One region of the Flavonifractor sp. An9 genome, then DNA from elsewhere that is predicted to be linked to it. Evidence: riboswitches for the same ligand, from Rfam matches in the RefSeq annotation. Region 1 holds a riboswitch; the other holds the start of a gene.
What was found. A riboswitch is a leader RNA that binds a small molecule or an ion and turns the genes downstream of it on or off. The one in region 1 is predicted to bind thiamine pyrophosphate.

Region 1 (11,029 bases):
CAGATAGGCTTTGCTGCCTCATACAACCGTTGTGTTACCGTCATAGCGCCTTCCTCCAATCCATGATGGTCTCGTCCGCCAGAGCAGCCAGGGCGGGCCAATCCTGTTCATAGGACGCCTCCGGCACTCCAACGGTGTAAAATCCAGCTTCTTTCGCCGTTTGTGCGGCGTAAAGAGCATCCTCAAAGACGGCGGTATCCCTTGGGGCACTTCCCATACGGCGGGCTGCCTCCAGATAGACGTCTGGCTGGGTCTTGCCCTTCCCCACCGCCTCGCAGCTGAGGATGAAATCAAAATGGTGAGCCACCCCCAACCGCTCCAGGCAGGCCCGGGCCAACGGCTCCGCCGTGGCGGTGGCCACACACAGCTTGGCCCCCTGCTGTTTCAGCTGTACCAGATAGTCCTGGATACCAGCCTTCAGAGGGATGTCAGTGCGGTAGTGGGCCTCCATAACGGCGTGCATCTCTTCAATAATGTGCTCCGGCGGCCCTTCAATCCCAAAGGTCTCCATGAGAAAAGTTGCCCCCTCCAGCATGGTCATGGGCCCCAGGGCAGCCAGCTGATCCGGGGTGGGACTATGGCCCCTGGCCTTCAGATAGTCCTTCCCCAAGGACTTCCAGATGGGCATGGAGTCCACCAGGGTACCGTCCATGTCAAAAATGCAGAACTGCTTATCCATGCCCTGCCACCATCTTGTCTGCCAGGGTACGCAGATTTTGAGCAGCCGCCTCCGGATCCTTCTGGGCGAAGAGGGCGGACACCACAGCGGCCCCTGCCGCCCCGGTTCCCGTCAGGTTGGGCAGGTTGTGGGCGTTGATGCCGCCGATGGCCACCACCGGGATGGACACCGCCTGGCAAATGGCTTTCAGGGTGTCCAGGCTCAGATTCTTAGCGTTCTGCTTGGTGGTGGTGCCGAACACCGCCCCGGCACCGATGTAGTCAGCTCCGGCCTGCTCGGCCGCCACCGCCAGCTCCACGGTGTTGGCGGTGATACCCAAAATCTTGTCCGGACCGATGAGGGCCCGTACGTCCCGGCCCATCAAATCGGCCTGGCCCACATGGACCCCGTCTGCATCACAGGCCAAGGCAATGTCCACGCTGTCGTTAATGACAAAGGGCACATGATACCGGGCAGCGATGGCCTGGATCTCCCTGGCCTCCGCCAGAATAGTGGCCTGATCCAGCTCCTTCTCTCTCAGCTGGAGGAAGGTTGCGCCCCCCTTCAGTACCTCCTCCACCACCTGTGCCAGGGTACGCTCCCCCAGCCAGCTCCGATCGGTAACGGCGTAAAGGGTCATTCCCTGTCGAATTTCATCCTTGGTAAACTTCATAGCGCACTCCTTGTATCAGCTGTTCTTCCGTCAGGTTGAACACGCTGTCGATGAGATCAATGCGGAAGGTGGCGTTTCCCGTTTCCTTTTTGAGCCGCAGTTCCTCCGCCCGCTCGCCTGCCAGAGCAATGGACGCGGCAGCGGCCGCCGCAGCCTCAAAGGGCTTGTCCGGGCTGGCCCCGCAGAAGGCCCCTGTGAGGGCGGACAGCATACATCCGCTGCCGGTGATGCGGGCCATGGTGGGGCTGCCGTTGCGGAGGAAGAGCACCCGCTCTCCCTGGGCAATCACATCCACCGCCCCGGAGAGGGTCACCGCCGCCCCGGTCCGCTTGGACAGGGTGCGTGCCAATTCCGCGGCCCGGGGCAGGCCGGACTCGGTCACTGCGTCAGCCTGGGCTACGTCCACCCCGCTGCCTCCCTCTTTATCCTCGGTAAGTGAGCGAATCTCCGAGGCGTTGCCCCGGATGACAGCAAACTGTACTTCCTCCAGCAATTTGCGGGCGGTTTCCCGCCGCAGGCCGGTAAAACCGGCAGCCACCGGGTCGAAGATCACCGGTACGCCCAGCCGGTTGGCCTCTTTTCCGGCGATGAGCATGGCCTCCCGGTCCCCCACGGCCCCCAGGTTGAGAACCAGGGTCTGGACACCGGCTACTGCGTCCGCCACCTCCAGAGGGTGGTGGGCCATGGTGGCCGAGGCCCCCGCCGCCAGCAAAATATTGGCGCAGTCGTTGACGGTGACGATATTGGTGATACACTGGACCAGAGGGGCTTTTTTCCGTACCGCCGCCAGCATGGCGGCAAAATCCATTCGTTCCATGCCCCTCACCGCCTGACCAGGGTCTGCATGACGTCCAGACCACCGGAGCGCTTCAGGGCAAAGAGTACTGCCCCGGCAATGATGGAGCCGCCCACAGTGGAAATCAGGAAGGGGCCCATATAGCCGTAGACCGCCACGCTCTGGCCCAAAATCAGGGTGGCAATGGGCCAGGCGGCCAGGCCGCCCAGAATACCGGTGCCAAAGACCTCGCCCACACAGGTGGCCCCCAGATTACGGGTGCCCCAATAGGTCAGGCCGCACACCAGAGCCCCCACCATGCTGCCGGGGAAGGCCAGCAGGGTGCCCAAGCCCAGCAGGTTACGCAGGAAACTGGCAGCAAAGGTACACGCCACACCATACCAGGGGCCCAGAAACACGGCGCACAGGATGTTGACCATGTGCTGCACCGGGGAGCACCGGGAGCCCAGCACCGGGAAGGAGACCAGGCTGCCTACCACTGCCACAGCGGTAAGCAGGCTGGCGATCGCCAGCTTTTTGACTGCCGTCTGCTGTCTCACGCCTCTCCCCTCCCCTGTTGGAAGCCACCGCCCGCCGGAACGGCATAGTTGTGCCACAGGGGGCCGCTGCCCTGGCCCAGATTCAGCTTGGCCTCCATGGCAGCGGTAATGTAGGCTTTGGCCTTCTGTACCGCACCGGGCAGGTCCTCACCCAGGGCCAGGAAGGAGGCGATGGCGGAGGACAAGGTGCAGCCAGAGCCGTGGTTATTGGGATTGTCCACCCTGGGAGAGCGGAACCAGTGGGCCTGACCGTTCTGCCACAGCAGATCATCGGCACTGTCGCTCCGGTGGCCACCCTTCACCAATACCGCACCCTGCATGGTCTTGCCAATGGTCTCAGCGGCCCGCATCATATCCGCCTCGCTCTCAATGGCGAAGCCGCACAGCCGCTGGGCCTCGGGGATGTTGGGCGTGATGATGGCTGCCAGAGGGAAAAGCTCCTCCATCAGGGCGGTGAGGGCGCTGTCCTGCATGAGGGCGGAGCCGCTGGTGGATACCATCACCGGGTCTACCACGATATTCTCTGCACCATACTGCCGCAGCTTGGCGCCGATAGCCCGGATGATGGGGGCGGAGGACACCATGCCGATCTTTACCGCCTGGGGCCGGATATCCTCAAAAATGCAATCCAACTGCTCCGCCACAAACTCCGGGGTTGCCTCCAGCACATCCCGGACGCCGGTGGTATTCTGAGCGGTAAGGGCGGTGATGGCGCTCATACCGTACACCCCCAGGCAGGTTATGGTTTTGAGATCCGCCTGGACGCCGGCGCCTCCGCTGGAATCGCTGCCGGCAATGGTAAGCACACATTTCATGATTGTTCCTTCTTTCTCTTAGTAGGCAAGGGCACGAAAAAAGCGGCAGGTCCCGTTGGGACCTGCCGCTTCTCTGTACGTGAAATAAACTCCTCCGGACGGAGGAGACTCCGCACGGAAATAGTGCTGCGTCCCTACGTTGGCATTACCCAAATCAGGTCAGGTCGAGGGACTGTCCCCTCCTCTCAGCCTCCTCGCGGAAGCTCCCTTGCACGCAAGATTTTAACTTGTTTCGCCTTTTTTGTCAATCCTTAATGATTGAGCACCCGGACGCGGAACACGCCCTCCAGGGCGCGGATCTCGTCGGCCACCGCCTCGCTGATGCGGCTGCCCAGATCCACCACGGTGTAGGCATAGTCCTTCTTGGACTTGTTGGTCATGTTCTCCACGTTGACCCCGTCCCGGGACAGCAGGCCGGTGATGTTGGCGATGGCGCCGGGGATATTCCGGTGAATGATGCACAGCCGGGCCACACCGCTCCACTCCTGCACCAGGGTAGGCAGATTGACGGAGTTCTTGATGTTGCCGTTTTCCAGGTAATCCTTCAGCTCCTGAGCGGCCATGACAGCGCAGTTCTCCTCGCTCTCTGGGGTAGAGGCGCCCAGGTGGGGGATGGCAATGACGTTCTTGCCCTGGAGGATCTTGTTGTTGGGGAAGTCGGTGACGTAAGCGGCCACCTTGCCGGAATCCAGAGCCGCCAGCATATCGTCGTCGTTGACCAGACCGCCGCGGGCCAGGTTGAGAATACGCACGCCGCCCTTCATCATATGGAAGGCGTCCTCATTGATCATACCCTTGGTCTCAGAGGTCTGAGGCACATGGAGGGTGATGTAATCGCAGTTTTTATAGATGGTCTCCAGATCCATGGCACGGTGGACCATCCGGGACAGGGACAGGGCTGCGTCCACGCTGAGGAAGGGATCATAGCCGAACACCGTCATGCCCAGCTTGGTGGCGATGTTGGCCACCTGCACGCCGATAGCGCCCAGGCCGATGACGCCTAAGGTCTTGCCGGCGATCTCGGGGCCCACAAACTGGCTCTTTCCCTTCTCCACCACCTTCTCTACGTCGGCTCCGGCACCAGCCTGGGCCTTGACCCACTCAGCACCGGCGGTGATCTTGCGAGAAGCCAGCAACAGGGCGCACAGGGCCAGCTCCTTCACCGCGTTGGCGTTGGCGCCGGGGGTGTTGAACACCACGATGCCCGCCTCGGAGCAGCGGTCAATGGGGATATTGTTGGTACCGGCGCCAGCACGGGCAATGGCCCGCAGGGAGTCGGGGAACTGATACTCGTGCATATCGGCGGAGCGGACCAGAATACCGTCCTCATTCTCCACGTCGTCGCTGACGGAGAAGCGGGTCTGATCCAGCACAGACAGGCCGGCAGGGGAAATTTTATTCAATGTTTTGATGCGAAACATGATGACATTACCTCCCGTCAGTTGTTCTTGTCAAAGGCCTTGATGAAGTCGCACAGCTTCTCCACACCCTCGGTGGGCATGGCGTTGTAAATGGAAGCGCGCATACCGCCTACGGAGCGGTGACCCTTCAGGTTGGTGAAGCCGGCCTCCACGCTCTCCTTGACAAACTTGGCGTCCAGCTCGTCATTGCCGGTGCGGAACACCACGTTCATGTCGGACCGGGAGCCAGGCTCCACAGCGCAGGTGAACAGCTTGGAGTTATCGATCACATCGTACAGCATCTGGGCCTTGGAGTGCTTGATGGCCTCCATGCCGGGGATGCCGCCCTTGGACTCCAGCCAGTCCAGCACCAGGCCCAGGATGTAGATGCACCAGCAGGGCGGGGTGTTGTACATGGAATCCTTGTCGATCATGGTCTTATAGTTCATCATCAGGGGGGTGTAGGGCAGCTCGTTGCCGGCCAGATCCTCCTTGATGATGACCACTGTCAGACCGGCGGGAGCCATGTTCTTCTGAGCACCGGCAAAGATAATGCCGTACTTGCTCACATCCACCGGACGGGACAGAATGTCAGAGGACATATCGCACACGATGGGCACCCCATTGGTCTCGGGGACATACTGCCACTCGGTGCCGTAGATGGTATTGTTGGCGCAGTAATAGAAATAGCTGGCCTCAGGGTCCAGCTTCAGCTGGTCCTGGGTGGGGATGTAAGTATGGTTCTTGTCGGCAGAGGAGGCGGCCAGATTGATCTCGCCGTACTTCTTGGCCTCCTTATAGGCAATGTTGGAGAAGTTGCCGGTGACAGCGTAGTCAGCCTTACCGGTTTTACCGATCAGGTTCAGGGGCGCCATGGAAAACTGGGAAGATGCGCCGCCCTGCAGGAACAGCACCTTATATCCCTCAGGCACGTTCATCAGCTTGCGGAACTTAGCCTGGGTGTCGTCAAAAATCTTCTGAAACACCTTGGAACGGTGACTCATCTCCATGACTGACATACCGGAACCCTGATAATTGGTGATTTCAGATCCGGCGCGCTCCAGTACTTCCAGCGGCAGCATGGACGGGCCCGCGGAGAAATTGTACACTCGCTCGTTACCCATGATAGATGGCCTCCTTGATTCCAAATTTCAAAATAAACTCCAAGATCGCGGTATTTCTGCAGCGATACAGTTGACCGCTTTATCTTGATAAAGCATATTATAGACATCAACCTGCTGCAATGTCAATACCGTGGAATCACCAAAACCAAGCAGTCTATTACAAAAACTTTGTGAAAGTTTCAACGAACCCTTTGCACTTCCAGTTGTTTTGTGGTACAATGCCCATGAACTGAGAGTTTAGTTTTCCCACGGAAGGGGAGAAGGCAATGCTGCTTTCCGACATCAAACAGATCCTGAATGCCACTGTATTGTGCGGCGAGGATCATCTGGACCGGGAGGTCATGTCCGCCTGCGGCAGCGATTTTATGAGCGATGTGCTTGCTTTTGTCAAAAATCAGGCTCTTTTGCTCACCGGCCTGGTCAATCCGCAGGTGGTCCGTACGGCAGACATGGTGGAGATGAAGTGCATCGTCTTTGTCCGGGGTAAGGTACCGGGCAAGGATATCCTCAGTCTGGCCGAGGAACGGGACATCGTGGTTATGACCTGTCCCAAGCGGATGTACGAGGCCTGCGGCCTGCTTTACTACAATGGATTGCGAGGGAATTGCGATGGAAACGATTAGACTTGTGTACCCCGTGGAGGGCGGCGACCTCATTGAAGCCGGCGAGGCCTCCAGCAAAATGAAGCTGACCCTGAAGAAGCTGGGTCTGCCCCAGGACGTGATCCGCAGGGCCTCCATCTGTATGTACGAGGGCGAGATCAACATGGTCATCCACGCTGACGGCGGCCAGGCTGAAGTCGAGGTGGAGATGGACCAGATCGTGATCCGCATGATCGATTCCGGCCCCGGTATTCCCGATGTAGAGCAGGCTATGCAGGAGGGCTACTCCACCGCCGGTTCCACCGCCCGGGAGCTGGGCTTCGGCGCCGGTATGGGTCTGCCCAACATGAAGCGTTATTCCGATGAGATGACCATTGACACTGAGGTGGGCAAGGGCACCACCGTCACGGTCAAAATTAAGATCCCCCAGTGAATCATGTCTCTGGCGAAGGGAGGTAAGGCAGTGCCATGGCTATGAAGCATTCCGTGGTACTGGACAGCCGCCGTTGCCGGGGCTGTACCTCCTGCATCAAAGGCTGCCCCACCGAGGCCATCCGCGTCCGGGGCCGTAAGGCCACCATTTTGCCCGACCGCTGCATCGACTGCGGCGAGTGCATTCGTATCTGTCCCCACAAGGCCATCAAGTCGGTGGGCGACAGTTTGGACGTGCTGTCCCAGTATGAATACTGCGTTGCCCTGCCGGAGCCTGCCCTCTACGGGCAGTTCCACAATTTGGACAACATCGATATTGTGCTCAACGCGCTTTTAAAGATCGGCTTTCACAAGGTATATGAGGTAGCCAAGGCCGCCGAGATGCTCTCTGACTTTGAGCGTCAGTGTATCTGTGAAGGTCCGGCTTCTGTTACGCCGCTGATCTCCTCCTCCTGCCCCACGGTGCTCCGGCTCATCCGGATGCGCTTTCCCAAGCTGATGGGTCATGTGGCCTGCACGATCCTGCCCATGGAGCTGGCAGCCATTCTGGCCCGGCGGGAGGCAGCCGAGGAGACCGGCTTGCCGCCGGAGCGGATCGGCGTCTTTGCCATCGTCCCCTGCTCCTCCAAGGTAACGGCCGCCCGGGAGTCCGAGGGTCTGAGCCATCCGGTGCTGGACGGTGCCTTTGCCATCCGGGATATCTACCTGCGGCTGCTCAGTCCCATGAAGCACCTGGAGACCGTAGAGCCCATGACCTCCGCCGGTATCATCGGAATGGGCTGGGCATCCTGCGGCGGCGAAAGCGCCGCCCGGCTGCGGGAGCGCTGTGTGGCGGTGGACGGCATCAACAATGTGATCCGGATGCTGGAGGAAATCGAGGACGGGCGCCTGCCGGAAGCCGATTTTCTGGAGCTGTCCGCCTGCACCCAGGGGTGCGTGGGGGGCTGCTTCACGGTGGAAAACCCCTACGCCGCCAAGATGCGCCTGAAAAGCCTGATGAAAGGCCAGCCCGTATCCCGGAACCGCTTCCGGTTCGAGGGCGCGGAGCGGGATATTGTCCGGCGGGACAAGGAATTACAGTACTTACCCACATTTGTTCTGGACCAGGACCTGGGGGCTGCCCTGAACAAGCAGCTGCGGATTCAGGAACTGGAATCCCACCTGCCTGGGCTCCACTGCGGGTCCTGCGGCGCCCCGTCCTGCCACGCCTTTGCTGAGGATGTGATCCTGGGCCGGGCTACGGTGGAGGATTGTATCTTCAAGGTGCGGGAGCGGATGCGCTCCATGGCAGGCAAGGAGGAAGCGGACGACTATCTGCCGCCCCCCTTCCGCCGCTGTCAACCGGAACCGTCGAACAAGTAGACCATTGGGCGCGTTGCAGAAGTCGTTCTCTGTGACGCGCCCTTTTGTTTCACCAAACAGAGGAGGCATAGGATGATGACAGTACAGGAATTGATCCATTCCATGGAGCTGACGGTATTCCACCTGGCTCAGCCGGAGCGGCCAGTCACCGGCGGCTATGTAGGCGACCTGCTCAGCTGGGTCATGGGCAGAGCCGGTCAGGACTGCGCCTGGCTCACTATCATGTCCAACCAGAATGTGGCCGCCGTGGCTCTGATGGCCGACGTAGCCTGTGTGATTCTCACGGAAGGCGTCCAGCCTGATGCCGATCTGCTCCGCCGTGCCCAGGAAAAAGAGGTCAACCTGTTGGGGGTGGGCCAGGATACCTTTGCTGCCGCCTGCCGCTTGGGGCAGCTGTTGGCCTAAGACCAGTCTAACCAGAAAGGGGGGAAATCTCTTTGCAGTTTTATTACGACCTTCATCTACATTCTTGTTTATCGCCCTGCGGCAGCGACGAGATGACCCCCGCCAATCTGGCCGCTATGTGTGCCCTGGCCGGGCTGGAGATTGTAGCCCTCACTGACCACAACAGCTGCGGCAACTGCGCCTCCTTCTGCCGGGCCGCCCAGTCTCACGGCCTCACCGCCCTGGCCGGCATGGAGCTATGCACCCAGGAGGAAATCCATGTGGTCTGTCTCTTCCCCGACCCGGAACGGGCGGAGGACTTTTCCAGTGAGATCGCCAAGCACCTCCCTCCGATCCGCAACAATCCCGACCGGTTTGGCAAACAGCTGCGGATGGACGACGGGGACGGCATTCTGGGTGTGGAGACCGCCTTCCTGGCTGGCAGCACCGATATTCCCCTCTATGAAGTTCCCCGCCTGGTATCCCACTGGGGCGGCACTGCCTTTCCTTCCCACATCGACCGCCCCTCTTTCTCCCTGCTGGGGGTACTGGGTCTTTGGGACCCGGACATGGGATTCTCCGCTGCCGAGCTGTCCCACCGCTGTCCCCCGGAGCTGGCACAAAGACCCGACCTGAAGGATCTTTTGCTGCTCACCAATTCCGACGCCCACTATCTGGATCAGGTGTGGGGTGCGGAGCATATGCTGGACCTCCCAGAGTGTACCCCTCAGGCCGTCATTCAGCGTCTGGCCTGCCGGGTCTGAACCTGGCCTCCGGACAACTTTCTTTACAAGAGCACTTTAATGTGCTATACTTTCCATAAAGTAACTACTGCCCTGTTGGCCCCATCCGTATTTTCTCCTCATCAGAAAAAGTACTGATGTAACAACAGGGCTGTTTTTTACCTCCGCCTTTTTTGTGCAATACTTCAAATTGAACTATATGGTTTTGTATTTTTAACCATGGAAAGTCTTTACAAACGGCTTTTTTTCGCTATAATAGTGCCTTGAAAGTAAAATTAAACTAATTGTTTCAGAAAGGAAGGACGCACCTATGCCAAACTGCAAGACTGTGGTCCCCTACCGTGGGACACCTGAGCAGGAAGAACGCCTGCGGAAGGTCATCGCCGAGCACAAGGGACAGCCAGGCGCTACTATGCCTGTTCTCCAGGCCGCCCAGGAAATTTTCGGCTATCTGCCGGAAGAAGTACAGATCATTGTGGCGGAAGGTCTGGAGATTCCGCTGTCCGAAGTGTACGGGGTGGCCTCTTTTTATGCTCAGTTCACCCTGAATCCCAAGGGAAAATATCAGATCTCGGTCTGTCTGGGCACCGCCTGTTACGTCAAGGGTGCCGCCGCTATTTTGAACGCTGTGGAGCAGAAACTGGGCATCGTCCCCGGCTCCATCACCGCCGACGGCAAGTTCTCTCTGGACTCCTGCCGCTGCGTGGGCGCCTGCGGTCTGGCCCCGGTGATGATGATCAACAACGACGTGTACGGCCGTCTTACCCCCGATCAGGTAGGCCCCATTCTGGATATGTATAAGTAAAGAAGCGCGAGACGTGCGGAACAGCCGTACAGCGTGTCGGTCAGGCCACGGAGGTAATGAACGTGAAAGAAATTGCGCTGCATATTCTGGATATTGCCCAGAACTCCATTTCCGCCAAGGCCTCTCTGGTAGAGCTTACTCTGTCAGAAACGCCTGAATCCATTACCTTCACCATTGTGGACAACGGCAAGGGCATGAGTCCGGAGCTGCTGGCCCAGGTCAGCGATCCCTTCACCACCACCCGCACCACCAGAAAGATGGGATTGGGAATCCCGTTGCTTCGTATGGCGGTGGAACAGACCGGCGGCAGCCTGACCATTGACAGTACGGAGGGCGTGGGGACCACGGTCACCGCTCTTTTCCGCCCCACGCATATCGACTGTCCGCCGGTAGGCGACATAGCCGGTACCATCACCCTCCTGCTCCAGGGCGCGCCCCAGCTGGAGCTGCACTATACTCACACCATTGACAACAACTGTTTCCAGCTGACCACAGAAGAGCTGCGGGCTCAGCTGGGCCCTGAGATTTCCCTGGCGGAACCGGAGGTCATCCTCTGGATCAGGGATTATCTCCAGGAACAAGAAATGCTGTTACGAGAAAATAAGGGGATGAAAGCATGAAAACACTTGCAGAACTGCAGGCCATCCGGGATCGGATGCGCAGCCAGATCGATCTGCGGGACGCCGGAGACGACCG
Region 2 (11,029 bases), on a different contig from region 1:
GTTGGAACACACCGTATCCACCATGAGCTCCACCAGCTCGTCCAGACGGTCCCGGTCAAGGCGGTGGTTCTGGATGAGGCAGTCATACTCGATGTTCTCCAAAATCAATTCCCGATAACTTTCCCGCTCCCGCATCCGGTCCCGTCCTTTCCGGTCCGAGCCCCTGGGGGTTTGGGGGATTGATAGGACAGGATTTGATCCTTCCGTACTGAGTTCATCTTTTTTTGATTTATCAGGATTGCTTTTATCTTTATTTAATTGCGGTCGGTTTTCCAGACCTGGAGTATCCATATCCGGGTTTTCCGTATCTGGATGTTCCGTATCCGGCTCATCCTCACACGGCCCGTCCGGCTCCGGGGGATGGGGCGTTTCGTAGATGACATACTCCACGTCCACGATCTTGCCCTTGCTGTCCCGGAGGCGGTTGCGGACGATGTAGCCGGCCCGCTCCAGCTCCTTCAGGGCAGAGCCGATGCTGTCCGTACCCTCCTTGCAGATCTTCGCAAGGCCCCTGGTGGTGTAGTTCCAGTCCTCAGGCAGGGACAGCATCATAGAGAGCAGCCCCTTGGATTTCAACGACAGGTCCGTATCCCGCAGATGGTGATTGGACATCACCGTGTAATCGCGGGTTTTCTCAATGCGGAATACCGCCATGTTGGATACCTCCTTCCTTCGGTTTTGAAAAAGTGTTCGTTTTGGCAGGTTTACGCCCCTGTACCGCCGCCCGGCCTCCCATGGGGGAAAGGGATATGGGCGGCCTCGTTTGCGCCGCCCACAGGCGAAAAAACAAGGGATTTCCCACCCTAAAACGCACACTAAATTTGGGGATAGAAAAAGGGCGACTGTTAAAAAACAGCCGCCCAAAAGGGGGTCTAATACAAGTTATTTGCTATCCGGCAAGCCCGGAAACCGTTGATATTACGGGATTTTTTGAAAAGTTCTGTATCGCCATTCGTACCAGGGAAATTCCGGGGCAAGACCAACAGACTTTGCAACTGGCATTTTCTTAGGAGATAAGAGTATCAATATAGGTTATTAAGGGGTGCAGTTGCTTCTTTTGAAACATATTTAGCAGTTTGTCCTGATTTACCCATTGCACATCCACGACTTCTGTTTTTTGTAACACCATTTCCTTGATGTCAATATCTGCATGGAATAACCACACGTCATAAAAATCCTGCATATCCTCCCGGCGAAATTGATAGATAGGTTTTCCCTGTTCAGGGGCAAGCGTTATTCCTAATTCTTCTTTTACTTCTCGGACAGCTCCTTGTAAACTATTCTCACCCGAAAGTACAGCGCCGCCCGTACACTCCCAATAAAGAGGGTATTGCTTGTCTGGATGGCGCTGGGACAAAAGATACTGTCCCTGCTGATTAACAATCCATGCACTCACAACCAAATGATACAGCCCTTTGGGGATATTTTCTCCGCGCTGCATAGTAAGCCCTGTTTTTTCGCGTTTTGCATTATATAAGTCCCATTTTTCCATTGTCACACCCCTTTTCGTGGTATGGGAGCCAGTTTGAAATCAAGTAGGTAAATATCTGCAATCTTTTCGATTTCTCTGCGCTGATCCGCAGAATATTTATCATATACACCGCCTGCCAACATCTTAGCCTGTTTTGCACTTCTAATTGCTGGGAGAACATCGTCAAAGACAATACAGCGTTCAGGAGCAACGCTTAACTTCTGGGCGGCATATTCAAAAATATCAGGATATTCTTTCCCACGATGTACTTCATCTGTTGAACATAAGGCGTCAAACAGCCCCAGAATAGAGTTGTTCTTTAAGCATGGGACATATAATTTCTCTGGCAAACCGGTGGCAACTGCAAGTTTTATCCCTTGTGTTTTTAGCTGTGTTAGATAATTCAGCGCATACGGAAGCAGTTTAACGTGATGGGCATATTCATAAAGTGCCATATCGTTCCATTCATCAATGATACTATCTACACTTTCCGGTAAGCCGAAAAGATCAATCGTGTATTGTGCAGCTTCTTCAAAACTCCGAGCGCAGATTTCTGTTACATAACCGTCTGGAACAGGGATATTTCTTTTTTGCAAAAACTGAATGTCTATGTGTTCCCACACATCCATTGAGTCTAAAAGAGTCCCGTCTAAATCAAAAATTGCCGCTTCAAAATCCATTTTTGCTTTCCTTTCCTGAAAATATAGCTTTTAGTTCCTCTGCGGCAACTTTTATATTCGGCTTCGCTAAAATAGCTGAAACAACGGCCAGTCCATCAATCCCTGCGGTCTTAAAGCAATGGGCATTATCCTTGTTGATACCACCAATTACAACGATTGGCAATGATACGGCTGTACGGATTTCTTTTAATTTCTCCATTGATACAAAATCTGCGTCTGTTTTTGTTCCAGTAGGAAACATCGCACCAACGCCTAAATAATCCGCATCGTCCTGTTGTGCCTTTATCGCCTGTTCAACTGTGGAAACAGAAACGCCTAATAACATATCCTTACCGATCATTTTTCGTACAGCCGCCGCAGGAATATCATGCTGCCCAATATGCACCCCATCCGCCTGAACAGCCATTGCAATATCTACACGGTCATTTATGATAAGGGGAATGTGATAGCTGTCCGTGATCTGCTTGATTTTTATTGCCTGCCAATAAAAATCCAATGAGGACAGTTCCTTTTCTCGGAGCTGAACCATTGTGCAGCCTCCTAATATTGCTTGTTCAACTGCTTCTGCAAGTGTTTGCTTGCCCATAAATCGGCGGTCTGTAACAAGATAAAGGGAATAATCCATTTTCACACCTTCCTATTCTTCCGACAAACCGTGTTGATACAGTTCATAAAAATGGTGTGTGGGGCCACAGCCTTTTCCAATAGCAAGGGAATGTTCAATCGCCATTGTGACATAAGTTTTGGCAGCCTTAACAGCGTCGGGGACGCTTTTCCCTTTTGCAAGTTGAGAGGCGATTGCAGAAGAAAAGGTGCATCCTGTACCGTGAGTATTTTTTGTATCAATACGGGCAGTTTCAAAATGATAGAAATTCCTACCGTCAAATAAGACATCGACAGCGTTTCCAATATGATGCCCGCCCTTAACGACAACTGATTTGCAGCCCATAGAATGTATCTTCCTTGCCGCCGTTTCCATATCGGAAACAGTAGAAATCTGCATATCCGCTATTTTTTCCGCTTCTGGAATGTTGGGGGTAAGTACATCTGCAAGCGGAATAATAGTTTCAATCAAAGTAGATACAGCAGTGGGTTCCATAAGAGGACAGCCATTTTTGGCATACATAACAGGATCGATCACAACATTTTCCGGCTTGTACTGTTTGACTTTTGCTGCAACTGCTTTCATACATTCTGGCGTGGAAAGCATACCAATTTTCACAGCGTCCACCTCAATGTCCTCAAAAACAGCGTCTATCTGTTTTTCAATCATATCCGGGGTAACATTTTGAATATCAATCACTCGGCTTGTGTTTTCTGCAACAACCGAAACAATTACACTCATTCCAAATACCCCATGCGCAGAAAATGTTTTCAAATCAGCCTGAATACCAGCACCACCGCTGCAATCTGATCCGGCAATAGACAACACCTTTTTCATTTTTCGTTTTCCTCCATTTCTTCATTTTTATAAGCCATCATCCAGAAATCCAGCTCCAATAAACTTGCCTTTTCAAAAATATCTGCCAGATTTTTTTGCTTCATTTCCGGGATCTCATTACATTTTTGATCTGCAAAAGCGCACCACTCTCGACAACTATCTGCATACTTTTCATCGGCATAATCCCTAATAAAGTCCCAATATCTTGATTGCCTGCTTTCGGGTTCAGCAGCCAATTTGCGGAAAATATAGCTGTAACTAAGCATACATGGAAGAACAGCCATCAGTATTTCCTCGTTTTTCCCATGTTCCGCAACCTCAAACATAAAATCAATATACCTTTGATTTTCTGGAAGGGGAGCGATCCCTTCTATATCATCGTCAGTCATACCAAATTGCTTCAAATAGTCTAACCGCACTTCGGACTCTGTATCGTTCACAAAGTTCAGCATGGAATAGTAAAGTTGAATTTCTTTTAACGTATCCGCATGAAATATTGCCTTTCCGTATATGCGGGCATAGTTTTTTAGATAAATGCTGTCCTGTATCATATAAACCTTGAATTTTTCAAAAGGCAGCATTCCGTTTTGCATTTCCCGCACAAAAGGGGTTGCTGCACATTGCTCCCAGATGGGAATGTTGTGAGCCAATATGTTTTCCATGAATGTCATTTTCATTTCCTCCTAAGATAAAAAAATAGAGCCTCTAAAAATTAGAAGCTCATTCAGACGCAATACAAGCGTAAGAAATTGCTTCCCTACGCCGGTATTAGCCGACAGGTCAAGAGGTCAGGTCTTACCTTTTTCAACTTGTTCAGTTCCCTCGCAAACACATATCATACATATTCAATTAAAAAGGACATTCCCAAAACAGAGAATGTCCTAAAAATACGATACTGTATTCTTAAGCTCCCTGCGTTGGTATTAGCCAACAGGTTCAAAGGGTCAGGTTTTAACCTTCTCAACTACGAGGTAGTCCCCCTGCTCATAGAATATTATAATTTAGCACATCCAGAAAGTCAAGTTCTCACACTTCCATTCAATAATGAAGCGCCAGACAAATAGTACCAAAATCTCGTATTGGCTTCAATAAGCAGCCTATAGCCAAATACCTTGTCTAAATATGAAACAATAATCTTTTGAAGTAGCATCTACTTTGCAGAAAAAAATAAAAAATGCCCTATTTAATAGGCGGAATACTTAAAAGGAGGTCCACCCCAATGTATAAGCCCCATACCATTGAGCAATACAAGATCCAGCGTTTTCTGGACGAAACCTTTGCGATGGAGCATTTCCTGGTCTCACCGCTGTCCCGCACCTCGCTCTTGCTGGAGGATGAAACCGGCGAGCAACTTGCTTTCGGCTTTTTAGATGACGAAGTGCGTGAGATCCCGCTCCCACCGCCGGCCGCCCCGGAAGAAATCAAAGATTTCATCCGGCGTTTCCGGGCCCTCAATCCCAAACCGCGTCTGCGTACCTTTGAAGATATTACCCGCTGGTGGCTGGACCACCCCAATCCTCTGACCTACCAGCAAGCCCTTGGGCTGTCGGACGAGCTCTACCGCCATTTTCTTTCCCACTCCATGATCGAAGAGGAAGACGCTTATCGTCTGGCTTCTTCCGGTCTTATCAGTGAAGATGATTACCGGGATATTCAGCTCTGGTATCTCAACGGCAACACCGCCGCCCGCTGGCTCGGTCCACTCGGCGTAGATGGGACAGGCAATCTCTATGGCCTGACATTCGGCTACGGGACACCGGCAGCCCGTACACTCAGATTCTATCTGCTGGATGATTACTACCGCTACATGAACCATATATTGTGATTCGCCTTGCTCAAATATCTATATATAGTATTATGCTACTTGACAAATACAAGATATAGTGTTACACTTACTTTGTAATTGATTTTTGTGCGTTCCCCATGTGGGATACAGACTAAGCTTCTGTACCGCAGATTAAAAATCTGCATTGCACACGCAGTCAAGGTTGTATGCTGTATCAAGTGTCAGTGGTATTGCCGCGCCCTTTCGGGGCTGGTATCTGCTGGCACTTTTTATATATAGATATGAACGCCAACGGCGAAGAAAGGAAGTGTTATGGCACAAATCGTTGTATTTGGCCGAGTCATGCACGAGCTTGTCCCGAAAGAGGGCCAGTCAAAACAGCAATATGTCTGTTTCGACCTGATGGAGCGTTCCGGCAACACCCCGCCGGACTACTACCAGGTATGGGCCCGCGGTGACGATGTTACCCGGCTCATGCGGCTCAAGGTCAAAAAGGGAAGCATGATCTGGCTCACCGGATCGCAAAAACTGGTGGATGTTCGCCAAAAGGACGGAACCACAGTCAAGAAGCTGAAGATATGGCTGACGGACTTTGGATTTCTCCCCGGGCAGTCCTCCAAAGCAAAATCCGAAAGTGAACAGCATGACCCTGACGAAGCGGCGCCTGTTCCGTCACCTCCCGAGGTGATGAATGGCGACCGCGAACCCCTGCCGGAATAAAATCCGGCGCAGCAGAGGGACCGTATCAAGTTTTCAGAATGATCTGAAGCTTGGTGCGGTCCCTCTTTTTTTGTTTTCAGGCAAAATCTAAAGGAAGGACGGTAAGAAAATGAGTAATGACAAGGGACTTTTGAGCGGCAGCATCACCATCTTGATCGGTGCTGTCATCGCCATCATGGCTCTGGTGCGCGGGCCGTGGCAGGCGTGGCTGCTGATTGGGGTATTCACCCTTTGGGGGCTTTGGGTCGTTTTGATCCTCCTGCTCCCGTATATGCAGCAAGCCAAACGCCGCCGGCAGCGCCAACAGAGAGAACGCCGGCTACTCGCTGAAGGCATTGCCCAGAGCACATTCCAGGTCCCGGAACTGGAGGAACCTGTTTCAGACGACCTGCTGCTCCGCTATGCCAACCACCGGATTCTGACCTATCTGCGCTCGTCGTATTCTGACGCCTGCTTTGAGTGGTGTGAGAAGCGGCCGGCAGAGCTGATCCGCACCAATGGCACTGGGCGCATCCGGCTTCACAATGTAGATGGATTCGACCATGCAGACATCACATTTGGCCAGGACGCAACCATCAAATGTGACCTGCTCAAAATCGTGCCTCTGTCCAAAGCAGGTACAGAACAGGACGATGAGGCCAATATCCCGCCCAACAGGCGCCCCATCGATCCGCGCGTTTGGTATGAAAACTGCGGGCGCGAAATCATGGAAACGCTGATCGCCGACCTGAATTCCCGTGGGCACAGCAAGCTCACACTGCGGGAAAACGGCGACATCTGCATCCAGCAGGACGATGAACTGGTACCGCAGGAACATCTTTCGAACTTTCCCGCGAGGGTCTACTGGCCCTGCTTGGTGGAAGTGTTTGAAAGCACGGGCCTGTCGGCTGAAACCACGGCGCAGGGCATCCAGGTCTCCTGGTGACCGCCATCACCCAGAGAGGGGAGTGAAATAACAATGAAATCAGGGATCAGTCTTGTAGACATGGCAAAGGAGATCCAGCGCCAGGCTGATTTGAAAGCCGACTATATGCTGGACACCCGCAGCCTTCGTCTGGAGCCTTTTGACTCGAAGCTGTACCTCAACGCCTATGACCAATCCGGTGTCCCGGCGCTTGAACCGCTGGAGGTCAATTCCATTGCCCACCGGCAGATTGGCACACACCTGAAGATCCCGGCAGCCTACTATGACAAGATGCTGGAGAAATATCCCCAGCTGCTGGCGCAGAATGTGAACGCCTGGTTCCAGCGGGAGCCCTCTGTCCGTATGATCCGCACCATTGAGGGTACGGCACGGGCATTTTTGAGCAACCGCTACCGGCGCATTGACAACCTTGATATTGCGAGCATCGTCCTTCCTGTCCTTCAGGATATGGAGGGAATGCACTTTGAGAGCTGCCAGCTCACGGAAAGCCGCATGTATATCAAGGTAGTCAACACCCGCCTGGAGGCCGAGGTCGTGCCAGGCGACATCGTTCAGTCCGGCATCATCATCAGCAACAGCGAGGTGGGACTCGGTTCGGTGAACATCCAGCCGCTGGTCTACCGGCTGGTGTGCAGTAACGGAATGGTCGTAAATGATGCTCAGACACGCCGCACTCATGTGGGCCGCGTCAACGAGGCTTCGGAGAACTATCAGCTGTATTCGGAAAAGACGCTGGAAGCAGACGACAAAGCCTTTGCCATGAAGATCCAGGACACGGTGCGGGCCGTGGTAGACGAGGTGCGCTTTACCCGTGTAGTCAACATGATGCGGGAGGCCAAAGATGCCCGCATGAATACCACCGATGTCCCCGGCATTGTCAAGCTGGTCAGCAAGGACTTCCACATAACTGATGAGGAAAGCTCCGGTGTGCTGCAGCGGCTGATCGAGGGCAACGACCTGACGCTCTATGGTTTATCCAACGCGGTGACCCGCCACAGCCAGGATGTCCCGGACTATGACCGGGCGACTGCGCTGGAGGGCATCGGTTACAACATTCTCTCCATGCCGGCAAGGCAGTGGAGCCGTATCAACCAGCTGGCCGCCTGAGTGGCTGCCAACCATCCAATTTTAAGGAGGAACTAACTATGTACGAACAGAACACTTCTATGATGAACACTCCTGAGCGGAACACTTTCCTGCTCCCTGCGATGGTGGAGGGTGATTTCAGCAGCGATGAGATCGCAGAGGATGCGGACGGCCTGCAGATGATGAGTTTCCAGCGGGTGAAAATTCCCGCCGGCGGCGCCCTGCAGTTTGAGATCCCCACGGAAGACCCCGACAATCCGGATTATGCCCGGACCCTGGAAGGAGTCATTCTCTACAATCATTCTGCCTATACCCTGTGGCCGGAAGGCAGCGAGTATGACGAGGACACCAAGCCTCTCTGCTCTTCTGTGGACGGCAAGACCGGCATCGGGGAGCCGGGCGGCGCCTGCGCCACCTGCCCGATGAACGCATACGGTTCGGCCAGAGACGGCGGCCGCGGCAAGGCCTGCAAGAATATGCGGGACATCTACCTGCTGCGCAGCGGCGAGTATATGCCTCTGCTGATTTCTCTGCCGCCTACCAGCATCAAGCCGTTCAAGGAGTTCCTGAACCGGGCCTTTGTCTACCGCCGGCGCGCCACCTATGGCAGCCTGATCCAGATCGGGCTCAAGAAAGAGAACAATGGCAGCAACGACTACAGCGTTGCCACCTTCCGACTTTTACGCGACTTTGAGGGCGAGGAACTGGCTCAGATCCGCGCCTATGCCAATGGCTTTAAGGAGCAGATCAAGGCCATCAACATCCAGCGGGCTCTGATCAACGAGGAGCAGCGTACCAACGACTGTGACTATGTGATCCCGGAGTCCGCCACAGCGCCTGGCAGCCCCGATGGGAGCTATATGGTCGGCGAGATCAACGGCAGCTACGAGAAGCTGCCTGCGTAATTGAGTTTTGTTGCGGCCTCAGCCGCATGACATGTCATCAAGGGATACCTTCGGCTCTCGCCGGGGGTATCCCTTTTTTGCTTTAGACTGGAGGAAATATATATGTTATGTGAAGTACCGTTAACGAAGGAGCAACAGGAGTTTGCCGCTGAACATCACGGCTTGGTCTACAAATTTTTGAACGACAACCATCTGCCGGAAGACGAGTTTTATGATGTGGTCATCTTCCCTTACCTGAAGGCGGTGCGGGATTATTGCGATAATACATCTGCCCAAGAGTATTCTTTTAGCACAATCGCCATAAGGCAAATGAGGTTTCGCCTCTATGACTATTTCCGTAGTCAAGAACGCCGCAAGCGCAACGCTGAAATCCTCAGCATTCACATTGGCCTGTACCCGGACGGAGTGTCCCTGGAGGAACTGCTGCCGGCGCAGGATGATCTGATGCAGGAATTTGAGATGAAGCAGCTGCTCCATGACCTGGCCGTCCGTGTTTCCAGGCAGCAAATGAACATCGTCCGCATGAAGGGCTACGGCTACGGCATCCGTGAGATCGCCAGCCACGAAAAACTCCCCATGAAACGCATCAAGGAGCTTCTGGAAGAGGCCCGCGCGGTGTTTCTGGAGTTGTGCTATGAGTAAATGCCTGCTGTCCCTGGCAGGCCAACAACAAAACTGAATGGAGGCTGATTATTATGACGAAATCGAAAAAATCCATTGTAATGCACGGAACGCTTCTGGCTCCGCTGGTTCTCGGCCACTGTGCCTACCTGCGTGCCAACGGCTCTGACTACCGGACCTCGCCCGTTGTGGCGATCCACGAGCAGTCCGGGGATCTGGTGCATTTTGAAACGCTCAACTCCAACTACTTCCTTTCGATGGACCCTTTCCCGCTGGCGGCCGCCAGCCCGCTCCCGACGGTTCTGGCCGCGTGCGCGTAGAGAAGTCAAAACAATAAGGGGTAATGCCCCATAGGTCCCGGCCGTGGCAGGCACACTTGTCTGCCGCGGCCTTTTTTATGGAGGAATGTATGGAACAATCCAAAACTCTTGCTGTTTCCGTAAGCGCCAAGGAGCTTGTCACATACCAGTGCAGCCAATGCGGCCATTGCTGCCGCCGCATAGAGGGCTGTGTCATGGTGGAAAGCCTGGACGCCTACCGAATCGCAAAATACCTTCGAGTCCAGCATTGCGGCGTCAGCAGCACGGATGATGTGCTTCTCCAATACTGCGAGCCCACACCGCTCACCGATGAAGGGTATCCCATTTACACACTCAAAACGGTTGGATCAGAAGCATCCTGTGTTTTTCTGCAGGGAAACCAGTGCAGTATCTATGCCGCCCGTCCTCGAACCTGCCGCCTTTACCCATTTTCAGTGGGGCCCGGTGAGCGCGGCCGGGATTTTGAATACTGCCTCTGTTTTGATGATAACCAACAGTATCACTTCAACAGCGGGAAGGTGCTTGTCAAAGACTGGCTCTACCGCAACTTCTCCCGGGAAGATAAGGAATTCTTAAAGCTGCAGTATCGGATCATCCCGGAAATCGGCAAGCTGATGCGCCGCATACCAGAGGAACTGCGCCGGGCATCTGTGTTCAAGGTCCTGTTCTATCACTACTACAACTTCGACCTGGATCAGCCGTTCCTGCCCCAGTATGAGCAGAACAACCGCAGCCTGCTGCATGATCTTCGTCAGCTGGCGCTTCTGGACTGAGGAGGCGCCTATGCTGTATGCACTGGAACACTTTTCAGCGCAGGCAACCGGCGGCCGCCCATGTCGATGCTGGGTGCAGTACGCTATCTGCGGAAAACATGAAACTTTAGAAAAAGTCTGCCAAAACCAGCGCCGGCCGGAGGAATGGCGGGTAATTCCTCTGGCAGCAGGCGTACCAGAAGAAAGGAGTGCCGCATGAGTACCAACCAATACCAAGAGATGCGCAACCGCCAGCAGGCGGAAGTAAACGCATTTCCCATGTTCTTTGCTTTTAATAAACAGCAGTTTGCTGAAGGAATGC

Region 2: linked by a shared signal. The riboswitch ahead of B5G40_RS04515 (TenA family protein) and the one ahead of thiD (bifunctional hydroxymethylpyrimidine kinase/phosphomethylpyrimidine kinase) in region 1 are both predicted to bind thiamine pyrophosphate.

Annotation. Positions count from the first base shown of each region.
Region 1 covers NZ_NFHC01000013.1:4,175-15,203, reverse strand. The annotation lists gene tenA (thiaminase II) at 1-44, opposite strand, end outside; gene B5G40_RS09565 (HAD family hydrolase) at 41-679, opposite strand; gene thiE (thiamine phosphate synthase) at 672-1,331, opposite strand; gene thiM (hydroxyethylthiazole kinase) at 1,312-2,148, opposite strand; gene thiW (energy coupling factor transporter S component ThiW) at 2,154-2,666, opposite strand; gene thiD (bifunctional hydroxymethylpyrimidine kinase/phosphomethylpyrimidine kinase) at 2,663-3,481, opposite strand; TPP riboswitch at 3,595-3,701, opposite strand; gene B5G40_RS09540 (phosphoglycerate dehydrogenase) at 3,733-4,902, opposite strand; gene serC (3-phosphoserine/phosphohydroxythreonine transaminase) at 4,920-6,005, opposite strand; gene B5G40_RS09530 (DRTGG domain-containing protein) at 6,272-6,628, shown strand; gene B5G40_RS09525 (ATP-binding protein) at 6,615-7,040, shown strand; gene B5G40_RS09520 ([Fe-Fe] hydrogenase large subunit C-terminal domain-containing protein) at 7,076-8,401, shown strand; gene B5G40_RS09515 (DRTGG domain-containing protein) at 8,474-8,806, shown strand; gene B5G40_RS09510 (PHP domain-containing protein) at 8,839-9,549, shown strand; gene nuoE (NADH-quinone oxidoreductase subunit NuoE) at 9,839-10,333, shown strand; gene B5G40_RS09500 (ATP-binding protein) at 10,396-10,953, shown strand; gene B5G40_RS09495 ((2Fe-2S) ferredoxin domain-containing protein) at 10,950-11,029, shown strand, end outside.
Region 2 covers NZ_NFHC01000004.1:99,017-110,045, forward strand. The annotation lists gene B5G40_RS04490 (DUF6017 domain-containing protein) at 1-654, opposite strand, end outside; gene B5G40_RS16590 (hypothetical protein) at 750-1,010, shown strand; gene B5G40_RS04495 (NUDIX hydrolase) at 1,007-1,492, opposite strand; gene B5G40_RS04500 (HAD family hydrolase) at 1,495-2,151, opposite strand; gene thiE (thiamine phosphate synthase) at 2,141-2,776, opposite strand; gene thiD (bifunctional hydroxymethylpyrimidine kinase/phosphomethylpyrimidine kinase) at 2,789-3,592, opposite strand; gene B5G40_RS04515 (TenA family protein) at 3,589-4,263, opposite strand; TPP riboswitch at 4,329-4,426, opposite strand; TPP riboswitch at 4,485-4,584, opposite strand; gene B5G40_RS04520 (hypothetical protein) at 4,812-5,417, shown strand; gene B5G40_RS04525 (single-stranded DNA-binding protein) at 5,691-6,098, shown strand; gene B5G40_RS04530 (hypothetical protein) at 6,208-7,023, shown strand; gene B5G40_RS04535 (DUF932 domain-containing protein) at 7,057-8,130, shown strand; gene B5G40_RS04540 (hypothetical protein) at 8,169-9,014, shown strand; gene B5G40_RS04545 (sigma-70 family RNA polymerase sigma factor) at 9,117-9,656, shown strand; gene B5G40_RS04550 (hypothetical protein) at 9,710-9,955, shown strand; gene B5G40_RS04555 (YkgJ family cysteine cluster protein) at 10,045-10,728, shown strand; gene B5G40_RS16595 (hypothetical protein) at 10,739-10,927, shown strand; gene B5G40_RS04560 (DUF7659 family protein) at 10,924-11,029, shown strand, end outside.